2 regions of the Paenibacillus sp. GD4 genome follow, and region 1 is predicted to be linked to the other one. Evidence: riboswitches for the same ligand, from Rfam matches in the RefSeq annotation. Region 1 holds a riboswitch; the other holds the start of a gene.
What was found. Region 1 has a riboswitch for thiamine pyrophosphate ahead of tenA (thiaminase II). Riboswitches for the same ligand answer to the same signal wherever they lie in the genome.
Positions count from the first base shown of each region.

Region 1 (5,018 bases):
GCTTTAGGATTTCCCAATACACTCCAAGAAGCGAGCCGGCTCATCGGTTGCATACCAGCGAATCCCCAGCTGCAGAAGCTCCTGCATCGTCTCCCGATTGAATTGGAACGGCAGCACCTCCAAATCGATCCCTGCCTTCTTCGTCGCATCCAAGGCGTAGCTAAGAAACTCCGGCTCCAACTCGTAGGGCCACGGCGCGGAACCGACCGATCCCTTAAGGTGAAGCTGGATCTGATCCAAGCCTTCGAATCCGCTCTGCAGCGCCGAACTGAAGGTTTGCTTGATGGCCTCCCCGCTGCCGCCAACCCACAGCATCGTGCGCACGCCTTCCGTGATCTGCTTCATCCGCTTACAGTTTTCTTGCCTGTTATGGGTAAAAATCACCTGCCGGTTCACTTCATACCGGTCAATGAGCTCCCCTAGCCGCCTTAGGTCTACTTCCTTCAAGTCGAGGTACATTACCCGTTCCGGATAGCCCTGCATCTCCTGGAAGGCTTCCTCTAAGGAAGGAATCCGTTCGCCCGCAAATTTCGGGTCGAATTTGCTCCCGGCGTCCCACTTGCGGACTTCGTCATACGTCAGCTCCGAAACCGGCAGCCGAGCGATCGAATCAGGGGCTGTCGTGGTGCGGGCGATCGTCTCATCATGAAGACAAATGATTATCCCATCCTTGGTCGTGCGAATGTCCGCCTCCGGGATCCCGCCAAGCCCCCAGGCATAACGGTTGGCGGCCATCGTATTATCGGGCGCTTCGTAGGCTCCTCCGCCTCTATGCGCCTGCCAATAGACGGTATCGGTCCGACTTCCGGGCTCCTGCAGCAGCTCTTCGGCGAAGGACTCAAGGAGCCCCAGCTGGTCCGCGAGCTGAAGGATCGTATATCGTCCGCGCACTTCTTTGGCATAGAGCAGAGCATCCCGAGTAGTATCGCGATCGATCCCGATCTGCTCAGGAGATACGGGCGCACCCAGCAGCTCCAGCAGCTGCTTCGCTTCCGGGGCCAGCTGCAGCAGCAGCGAGAACTCTGCCTTCAGCTCTTCCCACCTTGCTGTAAGCCTCTGCCGCCTTCCCTCCAGCTCCTCCTGCTTCAGGAACAGCTTTCGGTTGCTGCCTATGACCTCTTGAGCAAGCGGCCCGTAGCATCTTCCAACTTCACTTTCCCAGCGGGCCAGCTGTTCTTCCGATTTCTCTATCATATTCAGAGATTCCGCGGGCAGCTCAAGCAGCTTGTGATACATGGAAATAATGAATAAGGTTGCTATGCTCACCTTGACCCCATGCAGCTCCGGATCATGCCCCTGCATGACGTGCAGCATCTCCCAGTAATGAGACATGTGGTGCTCCGAGCCGGATGCGGGACGGGAGTTACCCAGCATCTGCATGGCGATTCCCGAAAGAACCAAGCCTTCCATTACATAACCTACGGCTTCCTTCTTCCCATCAGCTAAGCCTTGGACATGATTGATACATAAGGACAGTGCTTTCACCATCATTTTTGAAATAAGAGGACAGTAATGCTCCTCCTCCACCGCAGCCGCCAGCTTCCAATCGCAAAGCGCCGTGATTTTGGCCAGCATATCCCCGAAGCCAGCCGCCATCATCTCCCGCGGAGCCGCAGCCAAAATATCCAGATCCCCGATAATGGCCGCTGGAGAAACGGCAAGGAACGTTTTCTTGAAGCCTTCCACAAGCAGCGGCGATCCGGTAGAGGCATACCCGTCCATGGACGGTGCGGTGGCTACGACAAGATAAGGAAGGTTCAGCTTATAGCTTATATATCGGGCCGTATCGTTCAGTGTACCTGCGCCCACCACAATGATGAATTCCGTATCCGGTTCGATGTCGATCAGCGCTTTGCCCAGTGCCTTTTCATCCGCGTACAGGTTCTTCTCATGATTCACGCTAAGCGTAATATCGAGTCCTTGCTCGCTTAGCATTCGGTACAGCCGCTCCCCTGCGGCCTCATAGGTACGATCGTCTGCGATCAACAAGGCCTTAGTGCCCAATTGCAGCTCGGCGATCACCTCGTGTACGCGGCAAAGCGCCCCTTCCTCGATGACGACCTTTTGCAGGTCGACCCTGTGCTCCTGACCGCATTCACAGCGATAGACGAAATGGACCAGCTCCTCGAGCCGTTTATCCAGCATTTCGCCACGGTAGGCTTCCACTAGCTCCTTCATTCTCCTGCTCCTCTCCCGTTACCGATCCCCACTAGACCTTCTACAGGCTCATCTCTACATTGAACATTTGTCTCACTATAAAGCATTTGTTCAAAATTAGGTTCATTTTATCACACTGTAATTTTGCGTGTAAACATCATTTTACAGCGTGCGGCGGCCGGGGCAAGTTCGGTTTCCATCGAAAAAAAGACGCTTTCCCCGCAAAGAGTTCTTTCCCTACGTTGAGGCGTCTTCCTTCACTTCAGCTTCACTGGCCAATCCTGCACATGATACGCCATGTCCCAGAACATATATTCCATTTGAGCGCTTAGCTCAAAATGCTCGCGCATCCGCTCACGTTCGGCCGTTGTCGCCCGCTCCTCTGCCCATACGTCAATTCTCCGGCAAAGCTCCCGCGTTGCCGAAGCTATTCGTTCCGAAGCATAAAACTGGATCCAATCATAGTACGGATGATCCGGCTGAGGGTTGAACTCCTTGACCAGCCTTTCCCCAATATCCCAGTAGATCCAAGGACAGGGCAGCAGTACACACATGATTTCTCCCAGCGTTCCTTCGTGAGCAACCGTGAGCATATGCCGAATATAATGATGAGCGGCAGGCGCCGGCCGGAAGCCCTGCAGGTCCTCGTAGCTCACCCCGGCGGCTTCACAGAAGTTTCGATGCGGATGGGTTTCATCGTTAAGAATAAAGCCGATTTTCTCTTGAAAATAGGCCATCTCCTCCCGTGTGGAGCATTTGGATACCGCCAGACCGTAAGCGCGCACATATGCATTCAAATATTCGTAATCCTGTTTCACATAATGGATAAGCTGATCGGCCATCAGCTCCCCACGGCCCACGCCCCGAATGAAGGGATGATGATAATTGGCTTCAAAAATAGCGTCAAAGTCCTGCCTAAGCTGCCCGGTAAAGCTAGTCATATTGTGCTTCCTCCTCATACCGCCTCAGTGCTGAGACAAGGATAACAAAAAACCTCTCCGACGAAGGGAGAGGTTCGCTGACACAGCTCATGTGACAGGATCTACGGCTCTCCACTTCCCTACGCTGGCATCACCCAGATCAGGTTCGAAGGGTCCGGGATGGCATCCCGTCTCAGCCTGTCGGCTCCCCTAGTGGTATTTCTAACAGGAAAATGGTACCATATCGGTCTCGGTTAAGCAATGCTAAGATGGCTCCAAAACAAAAACGGCAGCCCCTCGGTGAAGAGCTGCAGCTTCCGTTATTCCGCCGGCGGCACAAAGGTCCGCTTCGCAAGCTCGGCATCCAGCATGAAGAAGGCATTGCTGTCTTTATCAATGCGCTTCAGCTTCTGAATCAGTCCGTCGAACATCGCTTCCTCTTCCACCTGTTCGTCGATAAACCATTTAAGGAAGTGAATGGTCGCGTGCTCACGATCATTCAGAGCCAGATCGGAGAGATGATAAATACGCCGGGTTACCTCCTGCTCATGCGCGTACCCTTGCTCAAATGCATCCAGCACCGAGCTGTATTCGTTGTTCGGGTCCGGCATTCCTTTGAACGTTACGCGTTTGCCGCGTGCGTTAAGGAACTTGTAGATTTTCATCGCATGAAACCGCTCTTCCTCCGCTTGCACAATAAAAAAGTTCGCGAAGCCGTCCAAGCTCTCCGCCGAACAATAAGCCGCCTTAGCCAGATACACCTGGGAGGATAGAAATTCGAAATTCATTTGGTCATTCAATGCTTGATATAAGGGCTCGTTCAATGCAGGATGCTCCTCTCAGTACGTTCATGTAATGGTCGTCAGACCTTACGTTATTCCAATATATTGTAACCGAAATTACCGTCAATATGAATCTCTATTATGAACTCTTCAGCAGAGCGCTCAGCTTCTCGTACAGCTCCTCCGGCGACATGGCGCAGATCGTATCCTTCTTGCCGATCTTCACAAAGCATTGCTTGGAGCACATTCGGCAGTTTCCGAGACAATCCTTCTTCTTCTGCTTCAGGTCTGGGTACTGTTCCTTCATCGTTCGGTAGACGGATTTGGTGCCTTGCTTCCAATTCTTGCAGCAGTACTTGATCTTCTTCATGGATGGCAGCCCTTCTTTCAAAAAGTATCCGTTATTCCAAATGATAATGCTTCTCATTCTCACTGTCAACACGAAAAAACGCCTTACCCGAAGAATCATTCCTTCAGGGCAGGCGTTATAGGATTATTCCTGTAAAAATCCTTTGCTCTTCAAAAACGGCTTCATCTGCAGCCGCAGCGGCTTGGAGGCCCGCTCCGACATCTCGCGCGACCAGACGGTATCCCGCTTTCCGCCGGAACGCTCAAGTATGTAGCTTCGGTACTCCCGATCGTAGGAAGCGACTTCCTCGTTATGCTTCCCTTCGTCGTACACATCCGTATGCACCACGGCTGTCTGTGGAAGGCGAGGCCGCTGATCCGGCGCTTGCTCCGGGTATCCGATACACATCCCGAACACCGGGTACACCAGCTCCGGAAGCTTCAACAGCTCGGATACTTGCTCAATCTGGTTGCGGATCCCGCCGATGTAGACGATGCCGAGTCCCATCGCTTCGGCCGCTACTGCTGCGTTCTGTGCGGCCAGCGACGCATCCACGGTGGCGATGACGAAATTCTCGGTCGTCCGTGCCAGCTCTTTCCCATACAATCCACAGGCATGCTGCAGCCGATGCAGGTCGGCGCACCATACGAGAAATTCCGCACACTCGAAGATGTAAGCCTGATGGCCTGCCAGCTCGGCAAGCGCCTTACGCAGCTCGGGGCTTTGAACCCGGATGACGCTGTACGCCTGCATGTTGCTGGAGGTCGAGGCTCGCTGTGCCGCGGCTATGATAGCTTCGAATTGGTTCTC
Region 1 covers NZ_JAVCYK010000001.1:3,248,508-3,253,525, reverse strand. The annotation lists gene RAC89_RS15625 (iron-containing alcohol dehydrogenase) at 4-2,178, opposite strand; gene tenA (thiaminase II) at 2,415-3,098, opposite strand; TPP riboswitch at 3,198-3,299, opposite strand; gene RAC89_RS15615 (ferritin) at 3,398-3,901, opposite strand; gene RAC89_RS15610 (DUF1450 domain-containing protein) at 3,999-4,286, opposite strand; gene nfsA (oxygen-insensitive NADPH nitroreductase) at 4,353-5,018, opposite strand, start outside.

Region 2 (5,018 bases), 430 kb from region 1:
CGATGCCGAGTCCGGCGACCAGCGTGAACCAGATGGCACCGAACTGGCCAAGCGGCGCGAAGACGAGCGCCGTCATGACGGACGCGAGTGCTTGTCCGGAATTGCCGCCGACCTGGAAGATCGATTGCGCCAAGCCCCGGCGGGAGCCCGCCGCCATGTAGGCAACGCGGGAGGACTCCGGATGGAAAATGGCGGAGCCTAGCCCGACGAACAGCACGGACAGCAGGATAAGCGCATAATTCGGTGCCAGCGCTAATCCGAGCACCCCGATGCAGGTAAGTCCCATGCCGAGCGGCAGCATCATAGGAGTCGGCTTTTTGTCGGCGTAGAGGCCGATCATCGGCTGCATAACGGAGGACGTCATGTTCAAGGCAAAGACGATGACGCCGGACTGCATATAGTTTAACCCCATGGAATCCTTCAGAATCGGAAGAATGGCCGGGATGACGGACTGAATCGTGTCATTTAACAGATGGACCAAGCTGATGGCGAACAAAATACGAAACACGGTTGGCTTGATGTCTGACTGCGGTGCCGCAGCCTGCTTCCTTCCTATGGAAGAAACGGCCGCAGCACTTGGCTGCACTTGCATGGGAAAGCTCATCTCCTTATTTTTGCATAAAGGTACCGAGAGCCTCGCCCATTTTTACTTTGCTTCCTACCTTCAGATCAGCCCGGCTCTCGAACGTGGCGGTCTCGGTGAGTAGTACGATGGTGGAACCAAATTCGAAGTAAGCGAGCTCATCGCCGCGCTCCAGCCGATCCGGAAGCGGATCGACATACCGGATGCTGGCTACATTCAACGCTCCGACCTTGACGACGGCAACCTCGCCGCCTTCATGCTGCATGTACGTGACCAATCGTTCATTGCGGCTGAGCACCCGTCGCATGAAGCGCAGTCCGAAGTCGTTGACCGGATAAACCTTACCGGGGATGTGCTCCTTCTCTACGATGATGCCGCTGACCGGAGTATGAATGCGGTGATAGTCCGTTGGACTCAAGTACAGTACATAGAAAAAACCGTTCTTATAATTCACCATCCGCGGCGAATGATTGAGCAGCTCGTCAATGGTGTAATCCTGACCTTTGACATTCAGGATCAATCCCTCTTGAATCGGTCCCATGCCGGTGATCAGGGCGTCGACAGGGCTGACCATGGCGCCTGGAGCCGTATGGATGGGACGGAGCCCCGTTTTCAGCCGTCTGGTGAAAAAGTCGTTCAGCGATGCATATTCATGAAGGCTCTTCTCCGCATCCTCGACGGGAATGCCGTAGGTCTTAGCGAATTGCGGGATGAACCCGCGGCTGAGCTTGGATTTGGCAAAGGCTCCTGTCATTCGGGAAATGGTTTTGCGGGAGGATAGCTCGGTTAGAAGCCGGAATAACGAACGTTTCATGCTGGTTAGGTTCACCTGTTTCTTCATATTTGTAAAGTCCTACCGACTATAGTGACACATTCCGGGAGCAAGCGCAACCAAGAAAAAGTCGCCTAAACAGCAAGAAAAGGCCCGGAGGGGCCTTTCTCTTCACGTAATTATTGCTTTTTGTACTCCTGACAGGCTAAGCAGGCCGAGATATTCACAAGAATCGGGTTCTTGGAGCCGGAATATTTGGTGCAGGAGATAGGGGCCCGCAGCTGGGGATCATCTGAAATACATATGCAGTAAGGACATTCCGAAACGAGCTCCGTGGTGACCCAAAGCAGCTGCTGCTTCAATTCATCGATTTGATTCATTAATAAGAATGTCTCCCTTAGCGAAATAGAGGTACCAATTACCTATATCTTAGCATGGTTGCCAACGATTTACTTGCGTAATGTGACACAATTTTTATAAAAATTACCTAAAATGTTCTATCTTCCTACGGAATTTATTCGTTGACAATCGGAGCAAAGGTGCTTAATATGAGTTATGTCACTAGGGGAGCCGTAGGGCTGAGACTGGATCAATAGATCCTAGACCCTCTGAACCTGATCTGGATTATGCCAGCGTAGGGAAGTGGAGAGCGTATGCGCGCGATCATGATAAGCTCATCTGGGCCACTTCCATAGTTTTGCGGAGGCGGCCCTTTTTGGCATACATGTCTCGGAACCCGGTTGACAAAACAAAAGGAAAAAAGGAGTTGTGAGGTTTATGTCCAAAGGTTTGAAGCTGACCGATATTTTGGTCACCGTCGTTATTTCCGTTGTCCTTGCTGCCATTTATCATTTTTGGGCCGCCGTGTATGAGGTGGCTAAAGCACCCGGACTTCAGCTCGAGCAGCTGATGTACGGGATGTGGTTTATTGCATCGACGGTAGCGTTCCTGCTCATTCGCAAGCCCGGGGTTGCCTTTCTGGCTGAAGCGGCAGCGGCAAGCGGAGAGCTGCTGCTCGGTTCCCCGTTCGGCGTCGAGGCGTTAACGTACGGTCTGGTGCAAGGGATTTGCGCCGAGCTGCTGTTCGCTGCAACAGGGTATAACCGTTACTCGGCCGTAACGGCGGGACTGGCCGGAATGGCCGCAGGCGCAGGCGCACTGGTGTTCGATTTCTTCAAGGGGTACATGACGGAATTGCAAACCTGGAGCTTGGTGCTGTATATCGTTTTCCGATTCGTGGGGGCGTTTGTGATCTGCGGCTTCGTGGCTGCCGGCTTGGTGAAGGCGTTGGAGGCTACCGGTGTGGCTCAGCTCGTACGGCCGGCAAGCCGCGCCGACTATGATGCGCTGAACCGCAAGACGACGAAGATGTAATGAGTACGATTGCTATGAAGGAACTGGCGGCTGCTGTGGAAGGGCTGCGGCTTAAATTTCCGGGGAGCGACGGACTTCTCTTCGAGGAGCTGTCCCTCTCCGTCAGACATGGAGAGAAGGTGCTGCTGCTCGGTCCGAGCGGCTGCGGAAAGTCGACCTTGCTGCAGGTGCTAAGCGGGCTGATCCCACAAGCGATTGAAGTGCCGATGCTTTGTGACAGCAGTGTGGTGCCGGCGGCTTCGGGCTACTTGTTTCAGGATCCCGAATCGCAGTTCTGCATGCCGTTTGTGGATGAGGAGATCGCCTTTGTACTGGAAAATATGCAGGTGCCTAGGCCGGATATGGCGGGCTTGATCCGCCGGTATCTGGAGCAGGTTGGATTGCAGCTGCCCGACCCGCATGTGCCGATTGCCTCGCTCTCTCAAGGCATGAAGCAGCGGCTGGCTCTTGCGTCATTGCTCGCCCTGCAGCCGGAGGTTTGGTTCTTGGATGAACCGACCTCTTTGCTGGACCCTGAGGGGACCAAGCAGGTTTGGACGACGGTGAAAGAGGTGACAAGGGATCAGACGGTCATCATCGTAGAGCATAAGATCGACGAGATCGTGGATTTCGTGGACCGGGTCGTCTTGTTCGACTACGAGGGCTCGATTCTCGCCGACGGAGAGCCTGCCAGCGTGTTTCGCGATCATAAGCGGGAGCTTCAGGAGTATGGCATTTGGTATCCCGGCGTGTGGTCGGATTATACGGCAAGTCCACGGTACTGGGATGCGACAAAACGTGGCGGCGCCCTGCCTAGCGATGGAGCCGTTGAGCCATTGCTGAAGCTGAGACAGTGGAGCGGCTATCGCGGCAAGGCACCGAGGATTCATGTGGATACCGCAGAAGCGGCAGGTGCGGACTGGATTGCCGTTGTCGGAGAGAACGGCGCCGGCAAGAGCACACTCCTTCAAGGACTGATGCAGCTTATTCCGACTAAGGGCGAATACAAGGTAAGGGGAAATCTCGTCCGCGGCTTCGAGGATATTGGAGATTCCACCGGATATGTGTTTCAAAATCCCGAGATGCAATTTGTGACCGATTCCGTCAAGGAGGAGCTGGCCTTCAATTTCCGCAGGGACGGAGACCCGGAGTCTCTCGTTCAGGAGAAGACGGAGCAGCTGCTGAAGCAATTCGGCTTGGCGGGACACAGGGAGCTGCATCCTTATCAGCTGTCTCTAGGGCAAAAGCGAAGGCTAAGCGTAGCCGCCGCAACGGTGAAGCAGCAGAGGGTTCTTCTTCTAGATGAGCCTACCTTCGGGCAAGATGCGGAAAACACGTTCGCCCTGCTCGAGCTGCTGGAGGGCTGGCGCAGACAAGGTACGCTGATCATTATGGTAACACACGATCCGGAGCTCGTCCGTTATTTTGCAACAACGGTATGGGAAGTGGAGAACGGAAGGCTGACAGCGGTGCTGTCACCCGAACAATATGTACGGCGGTTCGAGGAGCAAAGAATTTGCGAGCCGGTGAATTAGGGCAGAAGGGAAGTGAAGAGAAGATGCAGCAGGCCTGGGATATCAAGGAGACGTGGCTTCATCGGGTGAACCCGAGCTACAAGCTGTTGCTATCGGTTGTTCTGTTTTTGCTTATCTTGCTAACGCATAACATCAATGTGCTGGCGAATACGACATGGATGTTCGTACTACTACTGCTTGCCTGTTCGGGGCATCCGAGGTCGCGTGTGCTGCTGCTGCTGCTTCCTTTCACCATTCTTTTCGTGTGCTCGATGACGTCGATGGTGTTTTTCGGCAAGGGAGAGACGACCTGGTTTCGCTTCGGGTTGATTCATGTGACCGAGGAAAGCTTCTATCGAGGGGTACATATCGGGTTGAAGACCGTCAATATGGCGCTGGCAGGCTTGCTGTTCGCCTTGACGACGAGGCCGGTAATGTTATTCTATTCGCTCATGCAGCAGCTGAAAATTCCTCCGAAGTATGCCTACAGCTTCATGGCGGCCTTCCGGCTGATGCCGATGATCCTTGACGAATTCCGGACGCTTCGCATGGCGCTAAAGGTCCGGGGGGTCAAGGAGAAGCATGGACCGGCAGGCTGGTACGGGAAGCTGCGCCGCTATGCGATCCCATTGCTGGCTCAAAGCATCCGTAGGGCCCAGCGGATCGCCGTGGCAATGGAAGCGAAGCGTTTCATGGCAGTGAAGCAGCGAACCTTCTACTATGCGATCGGCTGGTCCCGCGTAGATCTGCTTTGGCCGGTGCTGCTGGCCGTCTTATGGACGGCCGCCGTCTGGCT
Region 2 covers NZ_JAVCYK010000001.1:3,682,550-3,687,567, forward strand. The annotation lists gene RAC89_RS17845 (MFS transporter) at 1-592, opposite strand, end outside; gene asd (archaetidylserine decarboxylase) at 609-1,397, opposite strand; gene RAC89_RS17855 (hypothetical protein) at 1,535-1,735, opposite strand; TPP riboswitch at 1,909-2,013, shown strand; gene RAC89_RS17860 (ECF transporter S component) at 2,133-2,729, shown strand; gene RAC89_RS17865 (ABC transporter ATP-binding protein) at 2,729-4,243, shown strand; gene RAC89_RS17870 (energy-coupling factor transporter transmembrane component T family protein) at 4,267-5,018, shown strand, end outside.
Region 2: it holds a riboswitch for thiamine pyrophosphate, as region 1 does, so the genes downstream of both, RAC89_RS17860 (ECF transporter S component) here and tenA (thiaminase II) in region 1, are expected to answer to the same signal.